DNA from 3 places in the Oceanisphaera sediminis genome. Region 2 is predicted to be linked to each of the others. Evidence: riboswitches for the same ligand, from Rfam matches in the RefSeq annotation. Region 2 holds a riboswitch; each other region holds the start of a gene.
What was found. Region 2 has a riboswitch for thiamine pyrophosphate ahead of ABD827_RS00325 (sodium:solute symporter family protein). Riboswitches for the same ligand answer to the same signal wherever they lie in the genome.
Positions count from the first base shown of each region.

Region 1: linked by a shared signal. The riboswitch ahead of thiC (phosphomethylpyrimidine synthase ThiC) and the one ahead of ABD827_RS00325 (sodium:solute symporter family protein) in region 2 are both predicted to bind thiamine pyrophosphate.
Region 3: linked by a shared signal. The riboswitch ahead of thiD (bifunctional hydroxymethylpyrimidine kinase/phosphomethylpyrimidine kinase) and the one ahead of ABD827_RS00325 (sodium:solute symporter family protein) in region 2 are both predicted to bind thiamine pyrophosphate.

Region 1 covers NZ_BAABDS010000039.1:194,615-205,222, forward strand. The annotation lists gene ABD827_RS14590 (HesA/MoeB/ThiF family protein) at 1-474, opposite strand, end outside; gene thiE (thiamine phosphate synthase) at 476-1,984, opposite strand; gene thiC (phosphomethylpyrimidine synthase ThiC) at 1,990-3,930, opposite strand; TPP riboswitch at 4,011-4,114, opposite strand; gene menA (1,4-dihydroxy-2-naphthoate octaprenyltransferase) at 4,222-5,103, opposite strand; gene ABD827_RS14610 (exoribonuclease II) at 5,352-7,319, shown strand; gene cysP (thiosulfate ABC transporter substrate-binding protein CysP) at 7,797-8,801, shown strand; gene cysT (sulfate/thiosulfate ABC transporter permease CysT) at 8,805-9,647, shown strand; gene cysW (sulfate/thiosulfate ABC transporter permease CysW) at 9,647-10,486, shown strand; gene cysA (sulfate/thiosulfate ABC transporter ATP-binding protein CysA) at 10,493-10,608, shown strand, end outside.
Region 2 covers NZ_BAABDS010000001.1:80,552-91,159, forward strand. The annotation lists gene ABD827_RS00315 (3-oxoacyl-ACP reductase) at 1-6, opposite strand, end outside; TPP riboswitch at 55-160, opposite strand; gene pyrC (dihydroorotase) at 394-1,437, shown strand; TPP riboswitch at 1,566-1,672, shown strand; gene ABD827_RS00325 (sodium:solute symporter family protein) at 1,789-3,228, shown strand; gene ABD827_RS00330 (RNA recognition motif domain-containing protein) at 3,430-3,699, shown strand; gene ABD827_RS00335 (YehS family protein) at 3,689-4,162, shown strand; gene ABD827_RS00340 (LysR family transcriptional regulator) at 4,233-5,126, opposite strand; gene ABD827_RS00345 (YeiH family protein) at 5,290-6,330, shown strand; gene ABD827_RS00350 (Gfo/Idh/MocA family oxidoreductase) at 6,396-7,427, opposite strand; gene ABD827_RS00355 (LysR family transcriptional regulator) at 7,453-8,358, opposite strand; gene ABD827_RS00360 (L-lactate permease) at 8,517-10,217, shown strand; gene ABD827_RS00365 ((Fe-S)-binding protein) at 10,291-10,608, shown strand, end outside.
Region 3 covers NZ_BAABDS010000026.1:39,081-49,688, reverse strand. The annotation lists gene ABD827_RS08210 (phosphate-starvation-inducible PsiE family protein) at 298-735, shown strand; gene mnhG (monovalent cation/H(+) antiporter subunit G) at 1,010-1,390, opposite strand; gene ABD827_RS08200 (MrpF/PhaF family protein) at 1,380-1,655, opposite strand; gene ABD827_RS08195 (Na+/H+ antiporter subunit E) at 1,660-2,133, opposite strand; gene ABD827_RS08190 (Na+/H+ antiporter subunit D) at 2,130-3,632, opposite strand; gene ABD827_RS08185 (Na+/H+ antiporter subunit C) at 3,629-3,976, opposite strand; gene ABD827_RS08180 (Na+/H+ antiporter subunit B) at 3,977-4,408, opposite strand; gene ABD827_RS08175 (putative monovalent cation/H+ antiporter subunit A) at 4,405-6,705, opposite strand; gene thiD (bifunctional hydroxymethylpyrimidine kinase/phosphomethylpyrimidine kinase) at 6,945-7,781, opposite strand; TPP riboswitch at 7,822-7,922, opposite strand; gene polA (DNA polymerase I) at 8,499-10,608, opposite strand, start outside.

The DNA of each region.
Region 1 (10,608 bases), on a different contig from region 2:
CTGACCTTCGAAGCGAATGGCCGCCCCCACCAGCAAGGGTTTGCCCCAGGCGTAGCAGGCGGCGTTGATGTCCTGGCGAATCGAGATGTTGTCGGTGCAGTCCAGCACCAGATCCACCTCGGCGACAAAATCGCCCAGGCTCTGCCGGTCCAGCTTCTGATTGATGGCGATCACTTCGATGTCGGGGTTCAGCGCCAGTAACTTCTCGCGCGCCGTTTCCGCCTTGCTGTGTTGCAGGCTGTCCATGTCATACAGGGTCTGGCGCTGCAGGTTGCTGACCTCGATGTGATCGAAATCGGCCAGCCACAGGGTGCCGACTCCGGCCGCCGCCAGATACTGCACGGCGGGCGAGCCCAGGCCACCCAGGCCCACCACCAGCACCGAGGCGTGTTTCAGCTTCATCTGCCCCTCTTCGCCAACCTCTTCCAGCAACAGGTGCCGGCTATAACGCATGAATTCGCTGTCGCTGAGCATCTTATCCCTCCACCATTTCCAGCAGATCGCGGATGGCCGCATCCGGATCGGCCGCTTCGGTAATGGCGGTGACCAGGGCGATGCTGCCGACATTCGTCTGGGCCACCAGCGGTACCCGATCGCGACTGATGCCACCGATGGCCACCAGCGGAAATTCCGCCTCCATCAAGGCCACATAGCGGTGCAGCCGCTCCAGCCCCTGAGGGCGGGACGGCATGTCCTTGGTTTTGGTGGGGAAGATATGACCCAGCGCCAGATAGGACGGCTTGAGCTCGCGGGCGCGCAGCATTTCGTAATAACCGTGAGTAGACAGGCCCAGTTTGAGACCGGCGGCGCGAATGGCCTCCAGATCCGCCACTTCGATATCTTCCTGGCCCAGGTGCACGCCGTAGGCGCCGTGCTTGATGGCCAGCCGCCAGTAGTCGTTGATGAACAGCCGGGCGTTGTAGCGTTGGCCCAGCTCGACCGCGGCCTTGATGTCGGCTTCCACCTCGGCGTCGGCCTTGTCCTTGATGCGCAGCTGCAGGGTGCGTACTCCCTGCTCCAGCAGGCGTTCCAGCCAGGCCACCGAGGTCACCACCGGATACAGCCCCAGCTTGAGGGTATCCATGGCGGCAAAATCCCCTTGCGGGCTGGTGCCGGTGATGCCCAGCTGTTCGGCCAGGGCCGAGCCCGGCATCACCACGGTGGGAAAGTCGTTCAAATCCGTCGGCCAGCCCAGATGGGCCACCGGGCCGGCACCGGCGCCGATGGCCTCGGCGCCCTTCAGGCCCTGATTGACGTAGGCCTTGGCCAGCACCAGCGCATCTTCAATCGGGTAGTCCAGCGCCACGGCGGTGGCGATGGCCGACGACAGGGTACAACCGGTGCCGTGACCGTGACGGGTTTGCACTCGGGGGCTGGCCAGCCAGATTTCACGCTGGCCGTCGGTGTAATAGTCGATGGCCTGCTCGCCGGCCCAGTCCAGGTGACCGCCCTTCACCAATACGGCGCGTACGCCCAGTTCCAGCAGGGCGGCGGCCCCGGCGCGCAGCTGTGCCGGAGAGTCGGGCGCGATGCCCGACAATACTTTCAGTTCCAGCGCATTGGGGGTAACCAGATCCACCTCGGGCAGCAGGTGCTGCTGCAACGCCGGGATCAGGTTGGTTTCGGCCATGCTCTGGCCGGTGCTGGCAATGGCCACCGGATCCAGCACCACAAAGGGCTGCCACTGGCGGCGATATTCACGCAGCGTGCGCGCCAGCACCTCGGCCCGCAGGCCGCCGGGCAGCAGACCAATCTTGATGGCCCGGGCCGGCATGTCGCTGGCCAGCGAGACCAGCTGGCTGGTAAAAGCCTGCATCAATACCGGCTCGACCATGGATACCGCCACCGAGTTCTGGGCGGTAATGGCGGAGATAACCGAGCAGCCGTGGCCGCCCAGTCCCTGAATGGTGTGCAAATCGGCCTGAATACCGGCACCGCCGCCCGAATCGGAGCCGGCGATGGTCCAGACGATGGGTCTTGTCATAGAAATTATTGCTCCAGTTTGTCGGCCTGGTGATACAGCTCACCGCCGCGTTTCTTGAATTCTTGTGACATCTGCGCCATGCCGGCGACCACGGTTTCGCTGTTGCCGTCCATATCGACCAGTTGCACCGCTATGGCTTCCTGGGCGGCGGCATACTCGCGCACTTCCTGAGTGATCTTCATCGAGCAGAACTTGGGTCCGCACATGGAGCAGAAGTGGGCTACCTTGCCGGATTCCTGCGGCAGGGTTTCGTCGTGATAGGCACGGGCGGTCTGCGGATCCAGCGCCAGGTTGAACTGATCTTCCCAACGGAACTCGAAGCGCGCCTTGGACATGGCGTTGTCGCGGATTTGCGCACCCGGATGGCCCTTGGCCAGATCGGCGGCGTGAGCGGCAATCTTGTAGGTGATTAGCCCCTGTTTGACGTCTTCCTTGTTCGGCAACCCTAAGTGCTCTTTCGGGGTGACGTAGCACAGCATGGCGCAACCGAACCAGCCGATCATGGCGGCACCGATGCCGGAGGTGAAGTGGTCGTAGCCGGGGGCGATATCGGTGGTCAGCGGGCCCAGGGTATAGAAGGGTGCCTCGTGGCAATGCTCCAGCTGCTCTTCCATGTTGCGCTTGATCATGTGCATCGGCACGTGGCCGGGGCCTTCGATCATCACCTGTACGTCGTATTCCCAGGCGACCTTGGTCAGCTCACCAAGAGTGTGCAGCTCGGCAAACTGGGCTTCGTCGTTGGCGTCGGCAATGGAGCCGGGACGCATGCCGTCACCCAGCGACAGCGACACATCGTAGGCGGCACAGATTTCGCAAATTTCGCGGAAATGCTCGTAGAGGAAGCTTTCCTTGTGATGGGACAGACACCACTTGGCCATGATGGAACCACCGCGCGACACGATACCGGTGACGCGCTTGGCGGTCATGGGCACGAAGCGCAGCAGCACGCCGGCGTGAATGGTGAAGTAATCCACGCCCTGCTCGGCCTGTTCGATCAGGGTGTCGCGAAACACTTCCCAGGTCAGGTCTTCGGCCACGCCGTTCACTTTTTCCAGCGCCTGGTAGATGGGGACGGTACCGATGGGCACCGGGCTGTTGCGCAGTATCCATTCGCGGGTTTCGTGAATGTAACGACCGGTAGACAGATCCATCACGTTGTCGGCACCCCAGCGGGTGGACCACACCAGCTTCTCCACTTCTTCTTCGATGCTGGAAGTCACCGCCGAGTTACCGATGTTGGCGTTGATTTTCACCAGGAAATTGCGGCCGATGATCATCGGCTCGGACTCGGCGTGGTTGATGTTGGCCGGAATGATGGCGCGGCCTTCGGCGACTTCCTTGCGCACGAATTCGGGGGTGATGGCGTCCGGCAGGTTGGCGCCGAAGTTCTGGCCCGGGTGCTGTTGCAGCAGCATCTCGTCCCGCACCCGCTCGCGGCCCATGTTCTCGCGAATGGCGATGTATTCCATCTCGGGGGTGATGATGCCTTTGCGGGCATAGTGCAGCTGGGTGACACAGGCGCCGACTTTGGCCTTGCGCGGCTTGGGCATCTGCTCGAAACGCAGGTGATCCAGGCCATCGTCGGCCATGCGCTGCTGGGTAAACTCGGAGGTAACGCCCTCCAGCTCCTCGGTGTCGTTACGCTCCAGAATCCACTGACGACGCATCTGGGGCAGACCCCGGCGTACATCCAGATCGGCATCGGGATCGCCGTAGGGACCGGCGGTGTCGTAAATCGGTACCGGCGCATTGGGCTCGAGAATGGGGTTTTCTTCGGTGCCGCCCTTGAAGCTGTCGGCCAGATGAATTTCGCGCATGCCGACCTTGATGTCCGGGCGCGAGCCTTCGATGTAGATGCGGCGGGAATTGGGGAAGTGCTCGCCTTTCAGGTTATCGATAAATGCCTGGGCCTGGCTGCGAACTTCACGACGGTTTATTTTTGACATAGCAATCTCACTTCGAATCCATTGAGGGTGAAAATGCTTGTCAGGAGTGTTGAGAAAGAACTCGGCAGAAGAGGTGTGGCGCCAAGTTCTCGCTTGCTTCCCTTACGCAGGTATTAGCCTGATCAGGTTCAACGGATCCCGCTTTCGCGGTCTCAGCCCATATAGAGCACTCCGACAAGATAGCGGCCAGTATAAACAGACCCCGCTCACAAAAGCAAAGTCATTACCGGACAATCCGGCTATAAAAAGTTAACCGCCATGAAACATTTCGGCATTGGACTCGGCCGGTTTTTATCCGACCACCAGCCCCAGCGCAAGCAGGCCGGTGAAGGCAAGCGTGCCCCGCGCGGTCAGAGCCAGCGCCCGGTTAAGCTCGGCGCCCTGGCCGGTCAGCACCAATTGAGTGGCCCGCGCCAGCGGCCAGAGCGCCAGCAAACTTACAAAGCCCGGCTCGGTCATGATGCGGGTGCCGGCCAGCACGGCGCCCCCCAGCAGCAACAACTGATAGGCCCGCGCCCGCCGCAACCCCAGCCGCAGCGCCAGGGTGTGCTTGCCGGCCTGCCGGTCGGTGTCCATGTCGCGAATGTTGTTGATATTGAGCACCGCCACCGCCAGCAGGCCGGCGGTGAGTGATGCCCAGCCGGCGGACTCGCTCAGCCGATGCTGCATCAGGTAACTGCAGCCCAGCACCGCCACCGGGCCGAAAAACACGAATACCGCCACATCGCCGAGGCCCAGATAGCCATAAGGGCGCCGGCCCAGGGTGTAACCCAGCGCCGCCAGCAAGGCACAAGACCCCAACGCCATAAATCCCAGCCAGGCACCGACATCGGGCCCCAATGCCGCCCACAGCAGTAACAGGCCCGAGCCGGTTGCCAGTGCGGCGGTTACTATCATGGCGTTACGCAGCTGATCGGGGCTCGCCAGGCCGGAGGCCAGCACTCGGGTCGGGCCGGTGCGGTTTATCGAGTCGGTACCGCGTACGCCGTCGCCATAGTCGTTGGCCAGGTTGGACAGTATCTGCAGCAACAGCGCGGTCAGCAGCGCCAGCGTCAGCACGCCGCCGTTAAAGGCGCCGGCCTGAGCGGCGGTGCCCGCGCCCAACAGCATGGAGGCCACCGCCAGAGGCAGGGTTCTGGGCCGAATCGCCAGCAGCCAGGATTGTGGTGACATATGAGTATCGCTTAGCAGTCGGATTCAAACGATTATGATAACCAAGCTCGACGGCCGCGTCCCGGTTAAAAATGGTGCTACCCCGACAACCGCGGTTACTACCTGCTAAGCCAGGGCGTGAACGAGGCCGGTCACCCCGACATGTCCAGACTCAGCCTTATCCAATGCCACGGCTAGCGTCAAGGTTTCCTTGGCATATCGGGGGTAAATCCGTATAGTCAGGCGCATATTTCGACAGGTCTTTACTTATGTTTCAAAACAACCCCCTGCTGGCCCAGCTCAAGCAACAAATCCGCGAAACCCTTCCCATTAAAGAAGGCATCGTGAAAGGTACCTCCAAAGGTTTTGGTTTTCTTGAAGTAAGCGAAAAAGAAAGCTTCTTTATTCCACCACCACAGATGAAAAAAGTGATGCATGGCGATCACATTACCGCCGTGGTGCGTACCGAAAACGAGCGCGAGCTGGTTGAGCCCGAGACCCTGATCGAAGCCGGTGTTACCCGCTTTGTGGCCCGGGTGAAGTGGTTCCGTGACCGGCTCAATATCGTGCCCGATCATCCGTTGATGAAAGATGCCATCAAGGCACGCGCCATCAAGGGGTTGGACGAAAAGAGCCTGAAAGAAGGCGACTGGGTACTGGGCGAAATGACCCGCCACGCCCTGAAAGACAACAAAGGCTTTTTCGCCAGCGTGGTGGAAGTGATTGCCGGCGTAGAAGACCCCATCGCTCCCTGGTGGGTGGTGCTGGCCCGCAACAAGCTGGCCAACCAGGCGCCGGAAGACAGGGCCGAGTGGCAAACGCTGGAAGAAACCCTGCCGCGTCAGGATCTTACCGATATGCCCTTCTTCACCATCGATGGCGAATCCACCCTGGATATGGATGATGCCCTGAGCGTGAAAAAGCTGGATAACGCCTGGGAACTGACCGTTGCCATCGCCGACCCCACCGCCTATGTTGCCCACAACAGCGAAATGGACCGCGTCGCCGCCGAGCGCGCCTTTACCGTTTATCTCCCCGGCCGCAACATTCCCATGCTGCCCCGCACCCTGGCCGACGAACTCTGTTCGCTGCAGGAAGGGGTAGAGCGTCCGGCCCTGTGTGCCCGCCTGCAGATCGACTTTGACGGCAAGGTGTCCGACAAGGCCGACTTCTTCGCCGCCCACATTCGCTCCCAGGCCCGCTTAAGCTACGATCAGGTCTCCGACTGGGTCGAGCAAATCGGCGACTGGCAGCCCGGCAGCGAAGTCATTGCCGAGCAGCTGCGTGAGCTGACCGCCCTGACCCATGCCCGCAGCGCCTGGCGCAGCAAGCACGCCATCGTGTTCAAGGACAGACCCGATTACCGCTTTGCGCTCGACGAAGACAGCAACGTCACGGCCATTCTGGTCGATCACCGTCGCATCGCCAACCAGATGGTAGAAGAGGCGATGATCGCCGCCAACCTGTCTTGCGGCAACTGGCTGACCGAACATGCCGGCACCGGTATCTTCAACGTGCACGCCGGTTTTGACAGTGAAAAAATGGAAGGCCTGGTCGAACTGCTGCAGACCCACGAAGCCCCCTTCGAGCCTGACACCCTGTCGAGCCTGGAAGGCTTCTGTGCCCTGCGCCGCTGGCTGGATGCCCGCGACACCAGTTATCTGGACAGTCGCACCCGTCGTTACCAGTCGTTTGCCGCCATGAGCGCCACCCCGGGTGAGCACTTTGGCCTGGGCCTGACCGCCTACGCCACCTGGACCTCGCCGATTCGTAAATACGGCGACATCGTCAACCACCGTCTGATCAAGGCCATTCTTGCCGAGCAGGAACATGGCGTGCATGCACCCAGTGACGAACTGGCCGTTCACCTGTCCGAGCAGCGCCGCATGCATCGCCGGGCCGAGCGCGATATCGCCGACTGGCTGTATGTGCGTTATCTGCAGCCGGCCGTGGCCGAAGGCAAGGTGTTCGATGCCGAAGTGGTCGATATCGGTCGCGGTGGCGTCAAGCTGCGCCTGCAGGAAAACGGTGCCGTGGTGTTCATGCCTTCCTCGCTGATCCTGGCCAACCGGGATCGACTGGAATGCAGCTGGGACGATGGCCGGGTTTACCTGGACAAGGCCCCGCTGTACGAGCTGGGTCAGGCGGTACAGGTGATCATCACCGAAGCGATTGAAGACACCCGCTCCTTGATCGCCAAGCCGGCACAGCCGATTTCACCGGTCGCCCCGCAATAAGGCGTTCGGTAAACAGCTGACGTAAAAAGGGCCTGCAGATGCAGGCCCTTTTTGTTATACCAATCCCCCTAAACAAATGATCTATTCCATTTTTGTATAAAAGTCGAACAAAGGGCCCGCTCCGCCGACTCGCCGTGGGACGTGACACTCACTGCTTTAGCCCACTGCGAACATTCACTGGATGTTCGATCAGACGAAAGCACTTCGTCACGGCAGCAAGCTGCCCCCTCTAGGCTCAGCCGCGCCATCCGTGGCGCGAATGGTCGGCTGAGCAGATCCCTTTGTCCTCCTTGATGCATCGGTGTTGCCTCTGATCCCGAGGTTAAAATGATCAGATGTTTATTCAAATTGGTATGAATCGGACTCGATAGATCCACCCTTGCTTTCATATACCTTAAACGAATAAAAAACTTAGTTTAAATACTCTATAAGCATATTAAACTCGGGTACATCATCTTTGAGTCCCTGGAGTTCATCATGCGCAAATCTCTTCTGGCTTCCCTGCTGTTTGCTGCCGGGTTAAGCACCGCCGTCCCCCTTCAGGCAAAAGAACTGCTCAACAGCAGCTACGACATCGCCCGCGAGCTGTTTGCCGAGATCAACCCGGTGTTCGCCGAACACTGGGAGCAGAAGACCGGTGAAACCCTGGAAATCAAACAGTCTCATGCCGGCTCCTCCCGCCAGGCACAGGCCATTCTGCAGGGCCTGCGTGCCGATGTGGTCACCTATAACCAGGTGACCGACGTCGATGTGCTGCACCAGAAAGGCCAGCTGATCCCCGCCGACTGGAAAGCTCGTCTGCCCAACGATAGCTCGCCCTATTTCTCCACCATGGCGTTTCTGGTGCGTGAAGGTAACCCCAAGAATATTCAAGGCTGGGACGACCTGACCCGGGACGACGTGCAGCTGGTGTTCCCCAACCCCAAGACTTCCGGTAACGGCCGTTATACCTATCTGGCCGCCTGGGGCGCCGCCCACCAGCAGTTTGACGGCGATGAAGACAAGATTCGCGAGCACATGGGCAAACTGATCAAACAGGTGGCGGTATTCGACACCGGCGGCCGTGGCGCCACCACTACCTTTGTGGAGCGTGGCATCGGTGATGTGCTGATCACCTTCGAGTCGGAAGTGAACAACATCAGCACACTGAACCCACAAGCGGGTTATCAGGTGGTGGTGCCGCCGGTCGACGTGCTGGCCGAGTTTCCGGTGACCTGGATTGACCGCAACGTGGAGCGTAACGGCACCGCCGAACAGGCCAAGGCCTATCTGGAGTTTTTATACACTCCCGAAGCCCAGCGCATTCTCGCCGGTTACTACTACCGGGTACATAACGACACGGTTGCCGCCGAAGTGGCAGACAAATTCCCTGCCACCGAACTGTTCAAGGTAGAAGACATCTTCGGCAGCTGGGAGCAGGCCATGGCCGCCCACTTCGCCAACGGTGGCAGCCTGGATCAACTGCAGGCTCAGGGACGCTAAACCATGGCGGCGCTGTTGGGTTCATCCAAGCGGGTACTACCGGGTTTTACCCTGAGTCTGGGCACCAGCCTGCTGTTCGTCAGCCTGATTATCCTGCTGCCGCTCACCGGGCTGATACTGAATACCAGCCAGATGGGCTGGGCACAGTACTGGCAGGTCATCAGTGACCCCAGAGTGGTGGCCACCTACAAGGTCACCGCCAGCGCCGCCGCCGCCGCCAGCCTGTTCAACATGGTGTTTGGCCTGTTAATGGCCTGGATTCTGACCCGTTACCGTTTTCCGTGCCGGGCCCTGCTCGACGGTCTGATGGATCTGCCCTTTGCCCTGCCTACGGCGGTGGCCGGCCTGACGCTGGCCTCGCTGTTTGCCACCAACGGCTGGTACGGCGAATGGCTGGCCGATCTGGGCATCAAGGTGTCTTACACCTGGGTTGGCATCGTCATCGCCATGGTCTTTACCAGCGTGCCCTTTGTGGTGCGTACCGTGCAGCCGGTGCTGGAAGATCTGGGACCGGAATACGAAGAGGCGGCCGCCACCCTGGGCGCCAGCCCCTGGCAGGCATTCAGCCGTGTGGTATTGCCCGAGCTGAAGCCGGCACTGATCACCGGCACCGCCCTGTCGTTCACCCGCAGTCTGGGTGAATTTGGCGCCGTTATCTTTATTGCCGGCAACATGCCGTGGCAGACCGAAATTACCTCGCTGATGATTTTCATCAAGCTGCAGGAATTCGATTATGCCGCCGCCAGTGCCATCGCCAGCATCATCTTACTGGCCTCCTTCGTGCTGTTGTTTCTGATCAACGGCATTCAAAGCCGCTTTATGCGTCGGGTACGAGGTAACAGCTGATGGAACAGTCTCTGACACTGAAAGCCGCTCGTCCCTGGGGTCGCTGGTTGCTGATTGGCACCGGCGTGGTGCTGACCCTGCTGTTGCTGGTGGTGCCGCTGCTGGCCATTATTGCCGGTGCCTTCGCCGCCGGTGTGGGTGGCGTGCTGGATAACCTGAACGAGCCGGACATGCTGCATGCCATCGGCCTGACCCTGCTGGTGGCGGCACTGACCGTGCCCATCAACCTGGTGTTCGGCACCCTGCTGGCCTGGCTGGTCACCCGCTTTCAGTTTCGCGGTCGTCAGCTACTGCTGACCCTGATGGACGTGCCCTTTGCGGTATCGCCCGTGGTGGCCGGTTTGCTCTATCTGCTGATGTACGGCGTCAACGGCCCGGTCGGCGGCTGGCTCGACGGGGTCGACATGCAACTGATGTTTGCCTGGCCCGGCATCGTCATGGTCACCGTGTTCGTCACCTGTCCCTTCATGGTGCGTGAGCTGGTGCCGCTGATGAGCAGCCAGGGCACCGATTCGGAAGAAGCGGCGGTGCTGCTGGGGGCCAGCGGCTGGCAACTGTTTCGCAAAATCACCCTGCCCAACATTCGCTGGGCGCTGCTGTACGGGGTGATCCTCACCAACGCCCGGGCGGTGGGCGAATTTGGCGCCGTGTCGGTGGTGTCCGGCGGTATTCGCGGCGAAACCAATACCCTGTCGCTGCACGTCGAGCTGCTGCATCAGGACTATAACGCGGTCGGCGCCTTTACCGCCGCCGCCCTGCTGACACTGATGGCGGTGATCACCTTGTTGTTCAAATCCTATCTCGAGTGGCGCCTGCACGGCGCCGAAGCACAGGAGTAAGACCGCATGAGTATTCAGATTGAGGGGGTTCACAAGTCCTTCGGCAACACCCGGGTGCTGCACGACATCAACCTCGACCTGCCCAGCGGCCAGCTGGTGGGGCTGCTGGGTCCTTCCGGCTC
Region 2 (10,608 bases):
TTGCATCGCTACCTCTTGTTAGAGGCGAAGGCATGGACTGGCAGAATACGCCGATAGCCGGAAGGCTGACATCCCTTCGCCAGTATGAACTGGATCAGGTTCGACGGGTGTTATCTCAGCCCTGCCGGCCACTGGCCGCAAGACACCCCGTGTCACGCCCAGACCATAACACACCCCTGCGCGGGTTTAATAGCCCGAGAGCGTGAGGGGTGAGGGGTAAGACGTGAGGCGAAAAACCACAAGCAAGGCCGCCTGTTTCATTTTGTTTCTTTCTCCTCTCCCTTCACGTCTCACCCCTCACGTTTTTCGGAAGTTTGGTGAAAACCGCCGCTAGGTGGATAATGGCCGTCTGGATGTAATGGATAACCCGCCGAGCCGACTATGACCTCAACTATGACCGCAACTACAACCACACTGACCATCACCCGCCCCGACGACTGGCACCTGCACCTGCGCGATGGCGAACAACTCAAAGACACGGTGCGCGATGCCAGCCGTTACCTGGGCCGCGCCCTCGTGATGCCCAACCTGCTGCCGCCGGCCACCACCACAGATCTGGCACTGGCCTACTACGACCGCATCGTGGCGGTACGGCCCGAAGGCAGCCGGTTCGAGCCGCTGATGAGCCTTTATCTGACCGATAAAACCGACCCGCAGGAAATCCGCACGGCCAAGGCCACCGGCAAGATTGTGGCCTGCAAGCTCTACCCGGCCGGCGCCACCACCAACTCCGACTCCGGCGTGACCGATGTGAAAAACATCTACCCGGTGCTGGAAGTCATGCAGGAAACCGGCACCCTGCTGCTGGTTCACGGTGAAGTAACCGATCCGAGCATCGACATCTTCGACCGGGAAAAGGTGTTCCTCGACACCGTGCTGCCCGACGTGGTGCGCGACTTCCCCGGGCTTAAAATCGTGCTGGAGCACATCACCACCGAGCACGCGGTCAACTTCGTGGAACAGGCAGGCGACAACGTGGCGGCCACCATTACCGCTCACCACCTGCTGTTCAACCGCAATCACATGCTGGTGGGCGGCATTCGCCCGCACTTCTACTGCCTGCCCATTCTCAAGCGCAACACCCACCAGCAGGCGCTGGTGCGGGCCGCCACCAGCGGCAGCAAGAAATTCTTCATGGGTACCGATTCGGCGCCGCACTTCCAGCATCGCAAGGAAGCCGCCTGCGGCTGTGCCGGTGCCTACACCTCCCACGCCGCCGTGGAACTGTATGCCGAAGCCTTCGAGGAAGCCGGTGCGCTGGACAAGCTGGAAGCCTTTACCAGCCACAACGGCCCCGACTTCTACGGCCTGCCCCGCAACGCCGACACCATCACCCTGGTGAAAGAAAGCTGGACCGTCGACGCCACCCTGCCGCTGGGCGGCGATCAGCTGGTGCCGATTCGCGCCGGTGAAACCATCGACTGGATGGTGAAATAAGCCGGCCTCTGTGCTGAAAGTAAAAACGCGGCTTCGGCCGCGTTTTTTTATGTCTGCGAACAGCTAGATGTTGCCGCTGATATGGGGCCTTTGATTGACAACCATCGGCAGTCTCTCTACTCTCTTGACGCTATTCCTGGGGGAGCCTGACCGGCTGAGACTCTGCAATTTACTGCAGTAACCCTTCGAACCTGATCCGGGTAATGCCGGCGAAGGGAAGGAAATGATTGATCCTCACTCTCCCTCCCAATCTGCCCGTTGTTGCCCGGCGCCATGTAGCCAATGAATGGCTACCATCGTCATGCTTGTCCGTTACGGGCACTGACCTGTTACGGACAAAGGGAGAACAACATGCTGGACACCACCGCCGCGATTCTGTGGCTCTGCTTATTTGCCGCCGTTTTTGCCATTCCCGGCCTGCTTTATGCCCGCCGCCGGCAAGACAAGCTGGAAGACTTTATCGTGGCCCGCAACAGCCAGAGTGGCAGCGCCACCATGCTGACCCTGCTGGCCACCACCATGGGTACCTGGATCCTGTTTGGTCCGGCTCAGGCCGCCACCTGGGGCGGCATTGGCGCCATTACCGGCTATGCCCTGGGCGTGCTGGTGCCCCGGCTTATCATGATTCCGCTCGGCGGGCGCATCCGCGAGCTGATGCCCGAGGGCCACACCCTGACCGAATTCGTGCTCGGCCGCTATGGCCGCGGCATGTACGGTTTTGTGCTGGTGATCATGATGTTCTACCTGTTTATCTCGCTCACCGCCGGACTGACCGCCATCGCCCAGATGGTGGCACTGCTGGCACCGGTACCCTTGTGGGTGACCGCCGGCATCGTCATGGGCGCTACCCTGCTCTATACCCTGTACGGCGGGCTGCGGGTCACCATCTTTACCGACCGGGTGCAGATGCTGGTGATACTGCCGTTTCTGCTGCTGTTGATGATGTTTGGCTGGCAGGCCACCGGCGGGCTAACACCGATCATCGCCGGGCTGCAGGAAAAAGCCCCGCACCTGCTCAATCCGCTGGACACCACCGGCCTCAAGTCCGGCCTGACCTTTTTCATCGCGGTGGTGCTGACCGGCCTGTTTTATCAGGGTACCTGGCAGCGGGTGTTTGCCGCCCGCGACAACAAGGTGATTCGCAACGGCTTCATTCTGAGCGGCCTGATCAGCTTTCCGATTATCTTCATCATGGGGCTGTTCGGACTGGCCTTCGTGGGGCTGGATCTGCCCGGTGACGGTTCGGTCGCCCTGTTCAGCGTCTTGATGCCGAACATGCCGCTGTGGTTTGCCATCGGCCTGCTGCCCTTTGGTCTGGCGCTGATCATGAGCAGTGCCGACTCCACCATCAGCGGTCTGTCCAGCATGATGGTGGTCGACCTGCGCCGCCTGCTGCCGAACATCGGCGCCCACAAGCTGCTTGGGCTGTCGCGCTGGCTGATCGTGCTGCTGTCGATTCCGGTGCTGTTCGTCGCCTCCCAGGGTTTCAGCGTGCTGTATCTGTTCCTGCTGGCCGATTTGCTGTGCTGTGCCGCCGCCTTCCCGGTGTTCTTCGGTTTCTACAGCGCCCGCTACCAGAGCTATAACGCCGTACTCAGCACGGCGGCCGGGCTGGTAGCCGGCCTCTGGCTATTCCCGGCACCAGGCGAGCCACTCACCTATCTGCTGGAGTCCTTCCTGCTGGCCACTCTGGTGCCGGTGCTGGTGTCTTGCCTGCTGATGCTGCTGCCGAACCGTTCGGCGTTCGACTTTTCGATACTGCGCCAGCGTATTCGTAGCCTGGAAAGCTGAATCGATAAAAATGGCCGACCCGCCCGGGTCGGCTATCCTTCCGTGTTTTTATCCCATAATTAAAGCGCGAAACGGGTCGCCGAGATGCGGGCAGACGCCGGTCGGTCAACCTGTTACACTCGCGACCCTTTGGCGCTATTCACGCCATATTTATTCTTGCCACCGCCTTGTATTGCGCACCGGCGTCATACTGGAGACACCATGAAAATCATGATTCGGGGCCTGTCCCGCCTCACCACAGAAGACAAGGTACTGGCCCTGCTGGCACCTTACGGCCTGGTGCATTACTTCCACCTGGTAATGGACCCGAACACCAACAACTCCAAGGGCTTCGGCTTCGCCTTCATGCCCAACCCGGCTCAGGCCAAGGCCGCCATCAAGAGCCTGAACGGCATGGAAGTAGACGGCCAGAAAATCCGCGTCAAAAAAGCGGAAGTGAAGCCCGGGGAGAAAAACGAAAATGACCAATAACGATATTCTGCGCCGCATTCGTTATGCGCTCGACCTGCCCGACCAGCAAGCCATAACGCTGTTTGGCATGGGTGACGTGACCATCAACGAAGCGCAGTTTCTGGCCCTGCTGGCCAAGGAAGAAGACGCCAATTACCACAGCTGCAGCAACGAGCAGATTCTGGGCTTTCTGGACGGTTTGATCCTGAAAAACCGTGGCCCGCGCGAAGGTGGCCCGGCACCGCGTGCGGAACAGGCTGAACCCATCAACAATCAGGTGTTCAAGAAGCTGCGCGTGGCGCTGGAGCTGAAGGAAGAAGACATTCTCGGCCTGCTGAAGCTGGCCGGTTTTGAAGTGAGAAAGCCCGAGCTGACCTCACTGTTCCGCAAGCCCGGTCACAAGCATTATCAACCCTGTGGCGATCAGTTCCTGCGCAACTTCCTGCAGGGCCTGGCACTGCAGCGGCGGCACGGCGCCGAATAGGCAATCACTGACGCCACTGAACAGTCCTGCCCGGTCGGCCGTTTGCCGCCAACCGGGCAAGCCGCATCCGCTAGGTCGTTACCTGGCGGATCTGTTGCCAGCACAACGCTACCTGTTCGGAACGAAAGGGTTGCCGACAGCACAACTCGATATCCAGCTTTACCCACGCCGACAACGGCAACTCCACCAGCCGACCCTGCTCCAGCTCTTCCCTGACCAGACTCGCCGGCAAAAAACTGGCGCCATCCCCCTGCAGCACCAACGCCTTCAGCCCCTCGCCCAGGGCATTTTCGCATACCGGCAGACAAGGCTGTTCGCTCAACGCCGGCAGGCATTTACGCTGGATCAGCGCGCCCAGAAAAGACGTGGGCGGATACAGCAACAGGCGCAACGGCGTGTCGGCAGACAAGCCATGCAGCGGATGACCAGAGTCGTTCACCGCCGACACCAGCACCAGCCGATCCTGCCCGACTACCCGCCGTTCTACCTCGGGGCGATTGAGCATGGGGCTGGTATCGTCGCCGGAAAAACACAGCAAAAAGTCGACCGAGCCGGACATGAACTGTTCGATGGCATCGTGATAATGGCCGGTATTCAGCCGGATCAGGCTGTTCCCCAGCTGCGGGCGCAGTGAGTGGATCCAGCCGGGAAAAAAGGTCACCGCCAGCGAAGGTTGCGCCACAAAATTCACACTGCTGTGCTCATGCAGGCTCTGGCGCAGCTGGTCGCGTGTGCCATAAATCTGCGACAATAGCAGCCGGGCCTGCTCCAGAAAGCTCTCGCCGGCCTCGGTCAGTGCCATGGGGTAACGATCCCGGCATACCAGCGGTACGCCCAGCCAGTTTTCCAGTGAACGAATACGCCGGCTGAATGCCGGTTGGGTCACGAAACGAACGTCCGCCGCCTTGGAGAAGTTACCCTGCTCGGCCAGGGCAACGAAGTCGTGCAGCCATTTGCTTTCCATGATTCTGCTCGTTAATACATTGATGCGGTATTGTATGCAAAAAAGTAACAGCCCCGCTATAAAAAGGCATTAGATACTGTCGAGTTCGCCTCTTACCATGAAAATCTATCACCGGCTTCTTCACGCTGGCCTCAATACAGACTAACCGGCAAGGACGGCACTCATGACTGCAGGAACCAACAACCAGGTAATGGGCATGTTGCAACGAATTGAAAATACGAGAAAACGCTACTTTCCCGGGGTGTGCGTAGCAGTCACCATCGGCATTGCCGCCAGCTTTCTGTCGCAGCACTACGGTGCTCCCGCCATGCTGATGGCACTGCTGCTCGGGCTGGCCTTCAACTTTTTGAGCCAGGAGTCGGTCTGCCTGCCGGGGCTGGAGTTTTCCGCCAAAACCGTACTGCGCATCGGGGTGGCCATGCTGGGGCTGCGCATCACCTTCAGCGACGTACTCACCCTGGGCTGGTCACCGCTGCTGATGGTGTGTTCTTCGGTGGTGCTGACCATCGGCTTTGGCGTGATCATGGCCCGCGCGCTCGGCTTCTCTTCTTCATTCGGCACCCTTACCGGTGGCTCGGTGGCCATTTGCGGTGCCTCGGCCGCCATGGCCATCAGCAGCGTGCTGGATCAAAGTGAACAAACCAAGCGCAATACTCTGTTCACCGTGATCAGCGTCACCACCCTCAGCACCCTGGCGATGATTTTCTATCCGATGATCAGCTCCAGTCTCGGTTTAACCCCGCAGGAAGCCGGGCTCTTTATCGGTGCCACCATTCACGACGTGGCCCAGGTAGTGGGCGCCGGTTACAGCATGTCGAGCGAAGTCGGTGACCTCAGCACCTTCGTCAAGCTGCTGCGCGTGGCCATGCTGGTGCCGATCGTCATGACCATCGGCATCCTGATCCAGCGCGCGGCTCGCCAACGCGGTGAAAGCGGCAGCAGCAAAGGGGTGGCGATACCCGGCTTTCTGCTCGGCTTTGTGGCGCTGTTTATCCTCAATAGCCTGGGCTGGATTCCGACCGCCGTCAGCCAGCCGCTGGCCGGCAGCTCCTCCTGGATGCTGCTGACCGCCATCGCCGCCCTGGGTGTGCGTACCCAGCTCAAGGACATTCTTTCGGTCGGCTGGAAGCCAGTGCTGCTGGTGGTACTGGAAACCCTGTTTATCGCCGGTCTGATCCTCGCTTACATCCTGCTCAGTCAATAAGCCAGCCTGCTGCAACAACCAAAACGGCGGCCCTGAGGTCGCCGTTCTTCTTTTTGCTGCCGTGCCTACCGGAAGCTGGTGGCGGTTAACGACAGGGTACGCCCTTCCGCCGAGCTCTGCTCCGCCAGATTGATGATATTGAGCCCGTCCAGTGCATCCTGCATGGTCACCGGCAAGGGGCCTTCACCACGAATGGCTCTGGCCGTGGCCTCATAGAAATAGCGGTAGCCTCCCACTTGTGACTCGATGACCTCCGCCTCGTCATCGGAATAGAAGATGCCGTAGTCCGACTCGGCCTCCTTGGCCAGATAGGGTGAGTCCGGCACTATGCCGTCCTGCAGCCGTTCTTCCTGCGGATCGAACCCCCGCTTGATATAACAGCCACGTTCTCCCTGCAGTTTGAAACGCAGGGTCGGCCCCGGATGATAGGGGCTGGAGTGCAGCAGCACTTCCTTGTCGCTGTAGTGCAACTGCACATGGAAGTAGTCGGTCACTTGTGAGCCGGGACGCATCGACAAACAACGGGCGGTCACCGACAGCGGCTTGCCGAACAACACCAGCGTCTGATCCACCATGTGCCCGCCCAGATCGAACCAGACGCCCGCGCCCACGCCGGGCTTCTCTGCCCGCACTCGCGGCCGAAAGCGGTCGAAGTGGGACTCGAAACCATGAATCGGCCCCAGGGTCTCGTCGGCCAGCAGCTTGCGTAACGTCAGAAAATCGCTGTCCCAGCGACGGTTATGAAAGGGGATCAGGCACAGTTTATTGGTGTCGGCCAGCCGCATCATCTCGGCGCCCTGATGCAGTTGGGTCACGACGGGGTTTTCCATCACTACATGCAGCCCCAACTTCAACGCCTTGAGACCCAGCTCGTAGTGCACCTCGTTGGGTGCGGTGATCACCACCAGCCGGGCGCCGGATTCGGCCAGCATCTGGTCCACGTCGGTATAGACCTTCACCTCGGGCCAGTCTTGCGCCGCCTTTTCCGGTTTGGAGGTGCTGATGGCCACCAGCTCGAATTCCGGCAGACAGTCGATAAAAGGCAAATGGAAAATGCTGGCGGACTGGCCGTAGCCAATGATGGCGGTTTTAATCATGGGTAGCTCTCGTTAAAAGTTCTCGTTAAAAGTAATGTTTGATATCCATGTAACGGGAACGGATATGCTCAATCAACAGCTTTATTTTGCGCGGTGGCTGGCGACTGTAGGGGTAGACGGCATAAATACCCAGTATCTTGCCAACCTGCTGGGGTAACAGCTCAACCAGGCGCCCAGACTGCAGGTCGGGATAGACCAGGCAGCGTGGCACATACGCCAAACCATGGCCAGCCAGGGCCGCCCTGCGCAGAGCGGCGGCATTATTGGTGGAAAAGTTGCCGCTCACCCGCAGCGGATAAATTTCGCCATAACGGTTGAACAGCCAGTCACGGGCCCCGCTCTCCTGATAACTGTAAATAAGACAGTTATGCTGCAACAGATCCTCCGGCACCTGGGGCTTGCCACGGCGACTAATATACGCAGGAGCGGCACAGATGGTCCAATGTGAATCCAGGATATGACGCGCGATCAGGTTGGAGTCGTCCAGGTGCCCGGTACGAATCACCAGATCATATCCCTCTCCAACCAAGTCCACGAAGCGATTCTCCAGCGACATATCCACCGAAATAGCCGGATGCAGTTCACAAAATTCGGCGACCGCCTGCGCCAGCAACAGTTCGCCGGAAATGGTGGGAACCGACATTCTGATATGCCCCTGCAGCGACTGGCTGTAGCCAGTAATGGCGTCAAATGCTTCCTGAGCGGTCTGTGCCACCAGGCGAGCACGCTGATACAGCACCTGTCCGGCTTCACTCAGCGTCAAACGCCGCGTGGTGCGGTGGATCAGGGTACTGCCCAGCTCCTTTTCCAGCCGGGCGATGCGCTTGCTCACCACCGAGTTGGTCAGGCCGTTGGCGTCGGCCGCCTTGCTGAAGGAGCCTAATTCAACCACCTGGGCAAACAGAATCAGATCATCCGTTTTCGGCATCATTCATCCACTTTTGGAAATAATTGGTTTCATTAAATCTATATATCCACAAAAGACAAGGGGATAAGGTTACATCACGTTAACAATCTGGTCACCATCATACTCTAAACTAGGAGTATGCCCATGATGACCACCAAGACATACTCAAGGAAGGAACCGCTATGTTGAATGATTCCCTACTGGCACTGCTGGCATTTTCGCCCATCGTGCTCGCCGCCATTCTGCTGGTCGGCCTGCAATGGCCGGCCAAACGCGCCATGCCCCTGGCATTTATCCTGACCGTGCTCGTCGCATTGCTGGTATGGGACATGAGCGGCACCCGGGTGATCGCCTCCAGCCTGCAGGGGCTGGCGATTTCCATCTCGTTGCTGTGGATCATCTTCGGCGCCATCCTGTTACTGAATACCCTGAAGCATACCGGTGCCATCACCACCATTCGCAACGGCTTCACCGCCATCTCGCCGGATCGTCGCATCCAGGCCATTATCGTCGCCTGGTGCTTCGGCTGCTTTATCGAGGGCGCCTCCGGCTTTGGTACCCCCGCCGCCGTGGCTGCGCCGCTGATGGTGGCGCTGGGCTTCCCGGCCCTGGCGGCGGTACTGATGGGCATGATGATTCAGAGCACACCGGTATCGTTCGGTGCCGTGGGCACCCCCATCATCGTCGGCGTGACCACCGGCCTGGACAACGCCGCCATCAACACCACCCTGACCACCGCCGGCTCCGGCTGGCAAGACTATCTGCAAACCGTGACCAGCAACGTGGCGGTCACCCACGCCATCATCGGCATCCTGATGCCCCTGTTTATGAGCATGATGCTGACCCGCTTCTTCGGCAAGAACAAGAGCTGGAAAGAAGGCCTCGACATACTGCCGTTTGCCATCTTCGCGGGTCTGGCCTTTACCGTGCCTTACGCACTCACCGGCGTTCTGCTCGGCCCGGAATTTCCTGCCCTGATCGGCGGCCTGGTGGGTCTGGCCATCGTCGTCACCGCCACGCGCAAAGGCTTTCTGGTACCCAAGAGCACCTTCGAGTTTCCGGAAGAGAAAAACTGGCCGGCAGAATGGCTGGGCTCGCTTACCATTCACAAGGAAGATCTGAAACAACACCCCATCAGCATGGGCCTCGCATGGTTCCCTTACCTGCTGCTGCCGGTACTGCTGGTGCTGAGCCGCACCAGTGACAGCTTCAAGGGCCTGCTCACCAGCTGGAGCATCGCCTTCGGCGACATTCTGGGCGAGGCCGGTATCAGCGCCAGCATCCAGCCTCTGTACCTGCCCGGCGGTATCCTGGTGTTCGTTTCTCTGGTGGCGGTACTGAGCCAGACCCGCTCGCTCACCGCCTTCGTACCGGCCGTCGCCGAGTCTTCCCGCACCCTGATCGGCGCCGGCTTCGTGCTGATGTTCACCGTGCCCATGGTGAGGATCTTCATCAACTCCGGGGTCAACGAGGCCGACATCGCCAGCATGCCGGTGATGACCGCCAGGGTGGCCGCCGATCTGGTCGGTGATTTCTTCCCGGCCATCAGCGGGGTCATCGGTGCGCTGGGGGCCTTTATCGCCGGCTCCAATACCGTGTCCAACATGATGTTTTCCCAGTTCCAGTTCGAAGTCGCCCAGACGCTGAACGTGTCCACCGCCATGGTGGTGGCGTTGCAGGCGGTGGGTGCCGCCGCCGGCAACATGATCGCCATTCACAACGTGGTTGCGGCCTCGGCCACCGTCGGCCTGCTCGGTCGGGAAGGCACCACCTTGCGCAAGACCGCCTTGCCCACCCTCTACTATCTGGTGGCCCTCGGCGTCATCGGCATGATTGCCATCTATGGGCTGGGTATTTCGGATCCCCTGCTGAAGTTGTCTTGAGTTGCGTTGCCTGCCGATCGGCACCAGACCGGCAGGCAACAGCTAAAACAGTGTTATTTGAAGGAATTGCCTTATGTCGTCCGCTATTCGCATCTATCCGGCCAAGCCAGAAAAGGTATATATCTACGCCACCTGCCTGGTGGACATGTTCTCCCCCCAGAGCGGGCTGGATGCCATCCGTCTGCTGGAACTGGCCGGTGTCGAGGTCATCTATGTGCCCAAGCAAACCTGCTGCGGCCAGCCCGCCTATTCATCCGGCTACGAAGATGACGCCAAAACCACAGCCCTGAGCCAGATGGCACTGTTCCCCGCTCCCTGGCCGGTCATAGTGCTGTCCGGTTCCTGCGGCGGCATGATGCACCACCACTACCGCCGGCTGTTCGCCGGCAGC
Region 3 (10,608 bases), on a different contig from region 2:
TAATGCTGCATAACAGGTGTGGTTCTGTCGTCATTCCCGCGAAGGCGGGAATCCAGGGCCTGTGGCGCAGATTTGTCAGCCTGCGCTTCTCCTGCAAAGACACTGGACCCCCGCCTTCGCGAGGGTGACGAGAAAGAAAAGCGAGCCCCAGTATCCACATAAGTTATGAGATATTACTTACGCGGGCGTAATATATAACGAAGAGCCGAATGCGCCAGTCCCGCACATTCTGACCCGTGGGAACGATTGAAATAACTTGCCAGCCTATCACTACTACGTAAAAGGAGTTTATATTTAGTGAGTAAAATCATAGATAAAGCTGTTTCTTTTGTTCATAAAGCAAAAAAATGGATGTCGTTTTTCGTACTTATATTAATGTCCATAATTGTTGCTATTGCGATAGTAGAGCTTGGTATAATTCTTTACTTGGATATATTTGACCCTACTGACGATGTCATTTTTCTTGAAATAGATGAATTATTCAGAATATTTAGCTTCTTTTTTATTATCCTCATTGGATTCGAGCTTGTAGAAACAGTAGAAATGTATTTCAAGGATAACATCATACATGCAGAAGTCGTTTTATTAGTCGCAGTTATAGCAGTTTCTCGAAAGGTGATTCTACTTGATCTAGAAAAATATGATCCCTTAGCAATAATAGGTTTGGGTTTTATTATCCTTGCGCTGGGAGGTTGTTATTGGTTTATCAAACAGAGTTACAGAGTCAAAACGTAAGTAGTTCGGCGTAATAGATGTGGTTAAGTAATCACGCATAACCGGTATGCTTCTGCGACCTTCCCGCGCGCCCTCTCTTGTCATTCCCGCGAAGGCGGGAATCCAGAACTTGTAATGCAGAATGGTGACTGTGAGTCGCCTGCAAAGACACAGCCCCCCGCCTTCGCGAGGGTGACGATAAAGGCAAACCGGACCCAGTGTCCACATCAGTAATGAGAAATTACTTACTGGCAAATAGATCGTTTGTTCAGTCGGCTTGGTATACCACAGCCCTTTAGTCTTCTTCCCGCTTGCGAGGCGAGCTGCCCAGCCGGTGGGTCTTGAGGTCGTAGCGTTCCTTGATCACGTCCTTGACCGTGCCTTCCCACAGCTTGATGCCCACAAAGTAACCGGCCCGGGCCAGCACATGGGCCGCCACCGGAGCGGTGACAATCACAAACACCACCACCGCCAGGGCGCGCACCACCACACTGACGTTATCGCCATAAAACACCGCGAAGCCGCAGGCCATCAGGCCAATGCCCAGGGCCCCCGCCTTGCTGGTCGCGTGCATGCGGGTCAGCAAATCCGGCATGCGAATAATGCCGATGCCGGACAGCAGCATCAAAAAGGAGCCGAGCAACAACAGCAGACTGGTAATGATTTCAGTCATCATGGCGCTTGCCTCCCCGCTCCAGGTAGCGGGCAAAGCCCACCGCCGTCATGAAAGAAGTCAGCGCCAGCGCAATGGCCACGTCGATAAACTGGGGCACCTGGTAGCTGATGCTGTACAGCAGAATAAAGCCCACCGTCAGCGAGGCGATCACTTCCAGTGCCACCACCCGATCCGGCAGGGTCGGGCCACGCAGCAAGCGTATCGTGGCCAGCACCAGCCCGACACTCAAAAACACAAACGACAAGGTAATAACAAATTCAAGCATCGGCTTATCTCAACAAGTCCAGTACACGGGCCTCCAGGGCCTTCAATTCCGCCAGTTGGCGGGCCTCGCTATCCAGATACATCATATGCACATACAACACCTTGCGATCGCTGGACACATCCAGCGACAGTGAGCCCGGGGTCACGGTGATCAGGTTGGCAAACAGCGATATGCCGGCATCATCCTTGAGATCCAGCGGTATGGCGATCACCCCGGGGCGCATCAGGTGCGTCGGCGTCAGCACATCGTAGGCGACCCGGGCGTTGGCCTTGATCAGATCCCAGATAAAAAACAGGATGAAGCGAATGATTTTCGGCAGCTTGCCGAAATAATTGGCAAACATCGGCTTGTCCCGCGCCACATAGGCCAGCACCAGATAGCTCAGCAACATGCCGGCCACCAGGTTGCTGATGCTGTAGTTGCCGGACAATATGACCCACAGCAGGGCCAGCAGCATATTCCAACCAAAGGCTCTCATCGGCTTACTCCCAGTACCGCCTCGATATAACCGGCCGGCGTCAGCAGCTGCTCCGCCGTATCCAGCGCCAGCTGCACAAACCACTCGGCACCAAAGCCGATGGTCAGGGTCAGCAGGGCCAGGCTCAACACCGGCAGATACAACACATACCGGCTCGGATCCTCGGCGCCACGCAGCGACTTGGCCTCTTCCGGCAACGGCTTCCAGAACGCCTCGGCCCAGATTTTGACCATGGAATACAGGGTCAGCAGGCCGACGATCAGCGCTATGGTCACCATCAGCCAGGACTGCGCCTCGATACCGGCCTTGATCACCGTGTATTTGGCGAAAAAGCCCGACAGGGGCGGCAGTCCCGCCAGCGACATGGCCGGGATCAGAAACAGCAGCGCCAGCCAGGGGGTGGAACGGTACAGGCCACCCAGTCGCGCCAGATCATAGCTGCCGTGATAGCGATACATGATACCGCTGATCAGGAACAGGTTGGTCTTCACTATGATGTGATGAAAGATATAGAAGACGCCGCCGGCAATGGCCAGCGGCGTAAACAGCGCCAGCCCCACCAGCATGTAACCAATCTGGCTGACGATATGGAAAGACAGGATGCGGCGCACCTCGAACTGGGCCGCCGCCCCCAGCACCCCGGTCAGCATGGTGAAAATGCCCATGCCCATCAAGATGCCGTGGTGGGTCAGCCCCACATCCTGCACGAAGATCAGGCTGAATACCCGATACAGCGCATAGACCCCCACCTTGGTCAACAGACCGGCAAACACCGCCGAAATGGCCACCGGCGGCGTGTGGTAGGAGGCGGGCAGCCAGAAGAACAGCGGAAAGGCCGCCGCCTTGATGCCGAACGCCACCAGAAACAGCATGGCGATCACCGTTACCAGCCCCGGCTGCTCGCCGTTGCCCAGCTTCAGCGCCAGATCCGCCATGTTCAGGGTACCGGCGTAACCGTACAGCAGGCCCACGGCGGTCAGAAACAGCGCCGACGAGATCAGGTTCAGGGTCACGTACTTGACCGCCCCCTCCATCTGGGCGCGCTCGCCGCCCAGTATCATCAGGCCGAACGAGGCCACCAGCATGATCTCGAACCACACATAGAGGTTGAAGATGTCACCGGTGAGAAAGGCGCCCACCACCCCGGCCAGCATCAGATGCAGCAAAGGGTAATAGCCAAAGGCTTCATGGCTGCGGCTCATGGTGGCCAGCGAGTACACCGCCACCGCCAGGCCGATGATGCCGGTCACCAGCACCATGATGGCACTGAGCAAATCCGCCACCAGGGTAATGCCGTAGGGCGCCGACCAGTTGCCGACGTAGGCCACCAGAATGCCCTCTTGTCGCACCTGAATGAACAGATAGAGGGCGGCCAGCAGCAGACCGCTGCCGGACAGCACCGAAATCCAGCGCTGGACCAAACGCCAGCGCCAGCAGATCAGGGTCAGGGCACCGGCCAGCATGGGGATAAATATGGGTAGGATAACGGCTATATTCACGAGTCTGTGCTCTTCATTTCGTTCATGTCATCGGCCCCGATAACTTCATAGGCGCGATGGATCAGCACCACGGCAAAGGCCAGCACACCGAAACTGATGACGATGGCGGTCAGGATCAGCGCCTGAGGCAGCGGGTCGGCGATGATGCCGGCCGGTTGCGACAGTCCTTCCGGAATCAGCGGCGGTGCGCCCCGCACCAGGCCACCCCCGGTCAGGATCAGCAGGTTGGCGGCGTTGGACAGAATCATGAGCCCGATCACCAGTTTGACGATGCTGCGTCTGAGCATCATGAACAGCGCCGTGGCGTAGAGGCCGCCAATCACGAAAGCAAACAGGTTTTCCATTTATTCCTCCACCTTGTCCAGTGACAGCAATATGGTCGACACCACGCCGATCACCACCAGGTAAACACCGATATCGAACAGCAGGGGGGTACTTACCGCCAGCTCGCCGATGCCCGGCACATAGAGGGTGCCCCACTGGCTGGTCAAAAAGGGCTGGCCCCGAAACACCACGCCGACCATGCCGCTGAACAGCGCCAGTAACAGGCCGACGCCCATCAACAGCTGACTTTCCACCTTCATCAGCTTCTTGGTACTGCTGGCATCAAAGGCGAACAGGTGCAGGGCAAAGGCGCTGGACGCCACCAGCCCGGCGATAAAGCCGCCCCCGGGATCGTTATGGCCGCGCAACAGCAAAAAGATGGAGAACAACAGCAACAGCGGCACCAGCATGCGGGTAGCGGTCTGCAGTATGATGGAGGTATCCGATCTCATTTCTGCGTCTCCCAACGAAAGCGAATCATGGCATTGACGCCGATGGCCGCCAGCGCCAGCACGAAGATCTCGCCCAGAGTATCCAGCGCCCGGAAGTCGACCAGTATGACGTTGACGATGTTGCGCCCGTGCGCCACCACATAGCTGTTTTCCACCAGATAGGCGGTAATGCCCTCGCCCGGCAGGGTCGACTGGTTCACGGTGAGCACCATCATGGTCACCAGCACCCCGAAGGCACCGGCCACGGCCGCATCGCGCCAGCGTACCAGCGGGCTCGACAGATCCTGAAAACCGGGCAGACGAAACAGCACCAGTACCAGCATGATCACGGTCAGGGTCTCTACCAATACCTGGGTAATGGCCAGATCCGGTGCGCTGAAGAACACGTAAATCATCGCCATGGCAAAACCCAGCACCCCGATGGCCGCCACCGCGCCCAACCGCAGATGGGTGGCGCTGGCATACACCACCGCCACCAGCATCAGCAAGCCGATCACTACTTCGTAAAGCCGTACTCCCTCGAACGACAGCGAGTAGACAAAGGCGTCTTCCGACCAGAAGGCATAGGTCAGCAGGACGATGGTGGTCAGCAATATGGTCAGAATATAGTGGGTCATATAGCCATTCTGCAGTATGCGGGTCTGGCCCTTCGCCACCACCTGAAGGCCATCCATCATTCGCTCATAGCTCCGCTCGGGGCCATAAGCCAGGGGATTAAGGGCGGCGGCCAGCGGATCGCGTATGCGATCCCAGTGATGATAAAGCAGGCCGCCACACGCCAATGCCAGCGCACTGAGCAGCAGCGGCAGGTTGAAACCGTGCCACAGCGCCAGTTTCAGCTCGGCCGCCGGGGCGCCGCCAATGGCGGTTACCGCCGCCTGCAGCAGGGGCGTCACCAGACTCGGCATCAATCCCAGCAACAGACCGACAATGGCCAGCAGGGTAAAGCCCAGTCGCATCGCCAGTGGCGCTTCGTGGGGCGTTTTGGGCGTGGGCTTCAATGGCCCGTAAAAGGGTTTTATCGCCACCAGCGCGGCCGACGCCACTATGCCGATGGCGGTGATGACCGACAACCCGATCAGCAGGTTCGACAACCAGGGCGCACCCAGCGCCGCCTCGAACATCAGTTCCTTGGCGATAAAACCGAACAGCGGTGGAATACCGGCCAGCGACAGCGCGGCCAGGGTGATGAACAGCGCCGTTTGCGGCATGTATTTACGCAGCCCGCCCAGATCGCGTACATCCTTGGTGCCGGTGGCATGATCCAGGGTGCCCGCCGCCATGAACAAGGCGCCCTTGTATAGTGCATGGGCCAGCAGGAACACCATGGCCGCCTCCAGCGCATGGGGGGTACCGATGCCGATCAGCATGGTCAGGGTGCCCAGCGCCATGATGGTGGAAAAGGCGAGAATACGCTTGAGATCGGTGCTGCATACCGCCATCAGGGCGCCCACCGTCATGGTCACGCCGCCAAACAGCGACAGGGTCATCATCCAGGCCTCGCTACCGGCCATCATCGGCTGCAAGCGCGCCATCAGATAAACACCCGCCTTGACCATGGTGGCCGAGTGCAGATAGGCGCTGACCGGGGTCGGCGCCGCCATGGCGTTGGGCAGCCAGAAATGGAAGGGGGTCTGAGCCGACTTGGTAAAGGCGCCCAGCAGGATCAACACCATCATCGCCAGAAACAGCGGGTGTTGCTGTATATCCACATCTTGAGCCAGCAGTTCATTCAGCTCGAAGCTGCCACCGATGTTGCCCAGCAGGATCAGACCCGCCATCAACGCCAGGCCGCCACCGACGGTAATAAAGAACCCCTGCAGCGCCGCCTTGCGGGCTTTTTCCTGCTCGTGGTTGAAACCGATCAGCAGATAGGAGGTAAAGCTGGTCAGTTCCCAGAACACAAACAGCGAAATCAGGTTGCTGGACAGCACCAGCCCCAGCATGGCGGCCATGAAGGCCAGCAGGTACATCAGCAACTTGTGAATATCTTTATGGCCCTGCAGATAGCGGCCGGCGTAAATAAAGATAAAGGTACCGATGCCGGTGATCAGCAGCGCGAACATCAGGCTGAGGCCATCCACCATGAAGCTGAGGTTGATACCCAGGCTGGGAATCCATTCATGGCTCTGCAGCACGGTCTGACCCGTGGTCACCTGTGGCCAGAAACCCAGAAAGTAGCCAAACAGGGCAGCCGGCAGCACCGCCAGGACCCAGCCGATTTTCGTCCCCAGAACAGACGACAGGCGGGGCACCAGCGCCGCTAACACAAAACCCGAAATAACAGCAAAAAGCATAGGCAAACGGCCTCATTTCCATGCCTGTTCAGGCAACAGAATTAGCGAAAAAACAGAGGGAGAACGGCACAGGGCGCAGGCTATATTAGGAAGCATTTCAATTAACTTTCAAGCAGTTAATCGAATGTTTTTTTAAGTTGTTATGGCGGTCGATACTACAAGCCACCCCATCAAAACGCAAGCAGAGCCCGGTAATGGCGGCTCTGCGTGCGATACCGATCGCTATTTATGCCATTCCTTCAGCGCGAGAAGAAATGCTCCACCGGCCCTCGCCCCTGGCCGATGCGCAAACTGCTGCCGGCCAGAATGGCCTGATCGATATAATGCTTGGCGGTGGAGACCGCCAGATCCATCGCCAGCCCCTGCCCCAGATAGCAGGCCAGCGCCGCCGACAGGGTGCAGCCGGTGCCGTGGGTATTGGGGGTGATCACCCGCGGCGTATCGAAGCAGTGTACTTCGCCATCCTTCAATAACCAGTCCGGACTGCGCGACTCCTGCTGCAGAAAACCGCCCTTGAGCAGCACAGCGGCACAGTCCAGGTTGGCGAGTCCGGCAAACAGAGACTCGACATCGGCCAGGGTTGCAGGCACTGGGCTGCCGATCAGCGCCGCCGCCTCCGGCAGGTTGGGGGTGATCACATCGGCCAGTGGCAGCAGTTCTTCTCGCAGGCTGATGACCGCATCCTCGGCCAGCAGCATGTCGCCATTGGCGGTGACCATCACCGGATCCACCACCAGATGGGCCGGACGATAACGACGCAGCACCTCGGCCACGGTACGAATGGTGGCGCTGTCGCCCAGCATGCCGACCTTGACCGCCGTGACCTGCAAATCACTGAATACCGCTTCCAGCTGGGCGCGGATCATCTCCTGCGGTACCGGATGCACGGCGCTGACACCGCGGGTGTTCTGGGCGGTCAGGGCGGTGATCACCGAGCAGGCATAGCCGCCGGTGGCAGAAATGGCCTTGATGTCGGCCTGAATACCGGCACCACCACCGCTGTCGGATCCGGCAATGGTCAGCACTATCGGTTTGTGACTGGCGGCTTGATGATCTTGGGGGGTGTGACTGGTCATATCCTTATGGTCCTCCGGGCGAAGGCACCACCGGCAAACTGACGCTTGCCCGTTAGTTTCCTACGCCAGCATTAACTGGATCAGGTACGGCGGGTCCGGCATTGATACCGTCTCAGCCTCGCGGCTCCCCGACTAACAAGACTCGATAATAACGACCCGGGACCGTAAAGACCAGAAATCCCCGCTGTACGCTGTAAGTCATACCAACCCCACTAAACAAATGATCTATTTCATTCTTGTATAAAAGTCGAACAAAGGGTCCGCTCCGCCGACTCGCCGTGAATCCCTCCCTGGAGGCTCAGCCGCGCCATCCGTGGCGCGGATGGTCGGCTGAACAGCTCCCTTTGTCCTCCTTGATGCACCGGAGTTGTCTGTTAGCGCCGTCTACAGACAACTCGATGCTCGAGAAGAGGCAGCAGAGATCGCCTCCCACGACCGTGAAATGCCATGGATGGCATTTCCGAGCCCCCATGGGGCAGCTTGCTGCCGTGTATCTTTGTTGGGTAATGGACCGAATATCCAGTGAATATTCGCAGCCGTTACCCAGCAAAGATGGCTAGCCCAGTGGCGTGTCGAGGGAGGCGGCTGTGTTGCCTCTGAGCTCGGGTTTAAAAATGATCAGATCTTTATTCAAGTTGGTATCACACATAAAAAAACACCGAGCCTGCTGGTTCGGTGTTTGGTTTTTAACTGACGGCTTATAGCTTACGGCTGCAGTTAATGCGCCTCGTCCCAGTTGTCGCCTTCGCCAACTTCCACCAGCAGCGGCACATCCAGGCTGGCGGCCTGCTCCATCAGATCGCGGATCTGCTCCTTGAAGGATTCGACCTTGTCTGCGCGAATTTCGAACACCAGCTCATCGTGCACCTGCATCAGCATCTGTACTTCATCGATTTGTTGCTGCTCCAGCCAGCCGGAAACCTGAATCATCGCCTTCTTGATGATATCGGCGGCGGTGCCCTGCATCGGCGCGTTGATGGCGGCCCGTTCGGCACCCTTGCGGCGGGCACCGTTCTTGGCATTGATCTCCGGCAGGTACAGTCGGCGACCGAACAGGGTAGACACATAACCCTTGTCGGCGGCCAGGGCACGGGTGTCTTCCATGTAGCGCAGCACGCCCGGATAACGCTCGAAATAGATATCCATGTACTGCTGGGCCTCATTACGGCCGATGCCAAGCTGGCGCGACAGTCCAAAGGCGCTCATGCCGTAGATAAGGCCGAAGTTGATGGCCTTGGCCCGACGGCGCTGTTCTGTGGTCACCTGATCCAGCGCCACGCCGAATACCTCGGCGGCGGTGGCCTTGTGAATATCCAGCCCCTGGGCGAAGGCGTCCAGCAGGCCCTTGTCTCGCGACAGGTGCGCCATGATGCGCAGTTCAATCTGGGAGTAATCCGCCGCCACCACCCGGTAACCGGGCGCCGCCACGAAGGCCTGGCGAATACGCCGTCCTTCCGCGGTACGGATGGGAATGTTCTGCAGGTTGGGATCCGACGACGACAGCCGGCCGGTGGCGGTATTGGCCTGATGGTAGGAGGTATGAATGCGACCGCTGTGCTCGTTGACCATTTGCGGCAACTTGTCGGTATAGGTCGACTTGAGCTTGCTCAAGCCCCGGTATTCCATCAGCAGCTTGGGCAGCGGATAGTCCAGCGCCAGTTCCTGCAGTACTTCTTCGGCGGTAGAGGGTGCGCCCTTGGGGGTTTTCTTCAGCACCGGCAGTTCGAGCCTGGTAAACAGGATTTCGCCCAACTGCTTGGGTGAGCCCAGATTGAAGGGTTCGCCGGCCAGCTCAAAGGCTTCCAGCTCCAGCTCTTTCAGGCGCTTGGCAATTTCTTCGCTCTGAATGGCCAGCAGGCCGCTGTCGATGCGCACCCCGGTATATTCCATTTGCGCCAGAATCGGTACCAGCGGCATTTCGATATCGCTGAACACCTGCTGCAGCTCGGGTTCGACCGCCAGTTTCGGTGCCAGATGGTGATGCAGCCGCAGGGTGACGTCGGCGTCTTCCGCCGCATAGGGACCGGCCTGCTCCAGCGGTATCTGGTTGAAGGTCAGCTGTTTGGCGCCCTTGCCGGCAATAGACTCGAATGACATGGTGTTATGGTTGAGATAGAACGCCGCCATGCTGTCCATGTCGTGCCGGGTTTGCACCGAATTCAGTACATAAGATTCCAGCATGGTATCCAGGCCGATGCCTTTCAGCTCGATACCGTGATTTTTCAGCACGTTGGCATCGTATTTCAGGTTCTGGCCCAGCTTGACGACTTGTTCGTCTTCCAGCAGCGGCTTGAGCGCGCCCAGCACGGTGGCTTCGCTCAGCTGTTCGGGCGCATCCAGATAATCATGGCCGAAGGGCACATAGGCGGCCTGACCCGGCTCGACGGCAAAAGACACGCCCACCACCCGGGCATCTCTATAGTTGAGGCTGGTGGTTTCGGTGTCGAAGGCAAAATAAGGCGCCTGCGCCAGCCGCTCGACCCAGTCGTTCAGCTCTGCTTCGGTAAGAAGGGTCTGATAGTCGGTGGCCATGGCCGGCGCCGGTGCTGTGGCGGGTTCCTTGTTCTGGCCCGGCTCCAGCTCTTCCAGCAGGTTGCGGAACTCGTATTCCCGGTAAAGCGCCTTCAGGGCCTCGGTGTCGGGCTCGCTTTGCTGCAGATCGGCCGGGCCCCACTCCAGTGCCACGTCGGTCTTGATGGTCGCCAGCTCGCGTGACAGCCGGACCATCTCCTGATGTTCGACGAATTTGGCGGCAAACGTCTTGGAGCCGCGAAAGCCCAGCGCGGCCACCTTGTCGGTATTGGCGGCAATCTCGTCGATCGAACCC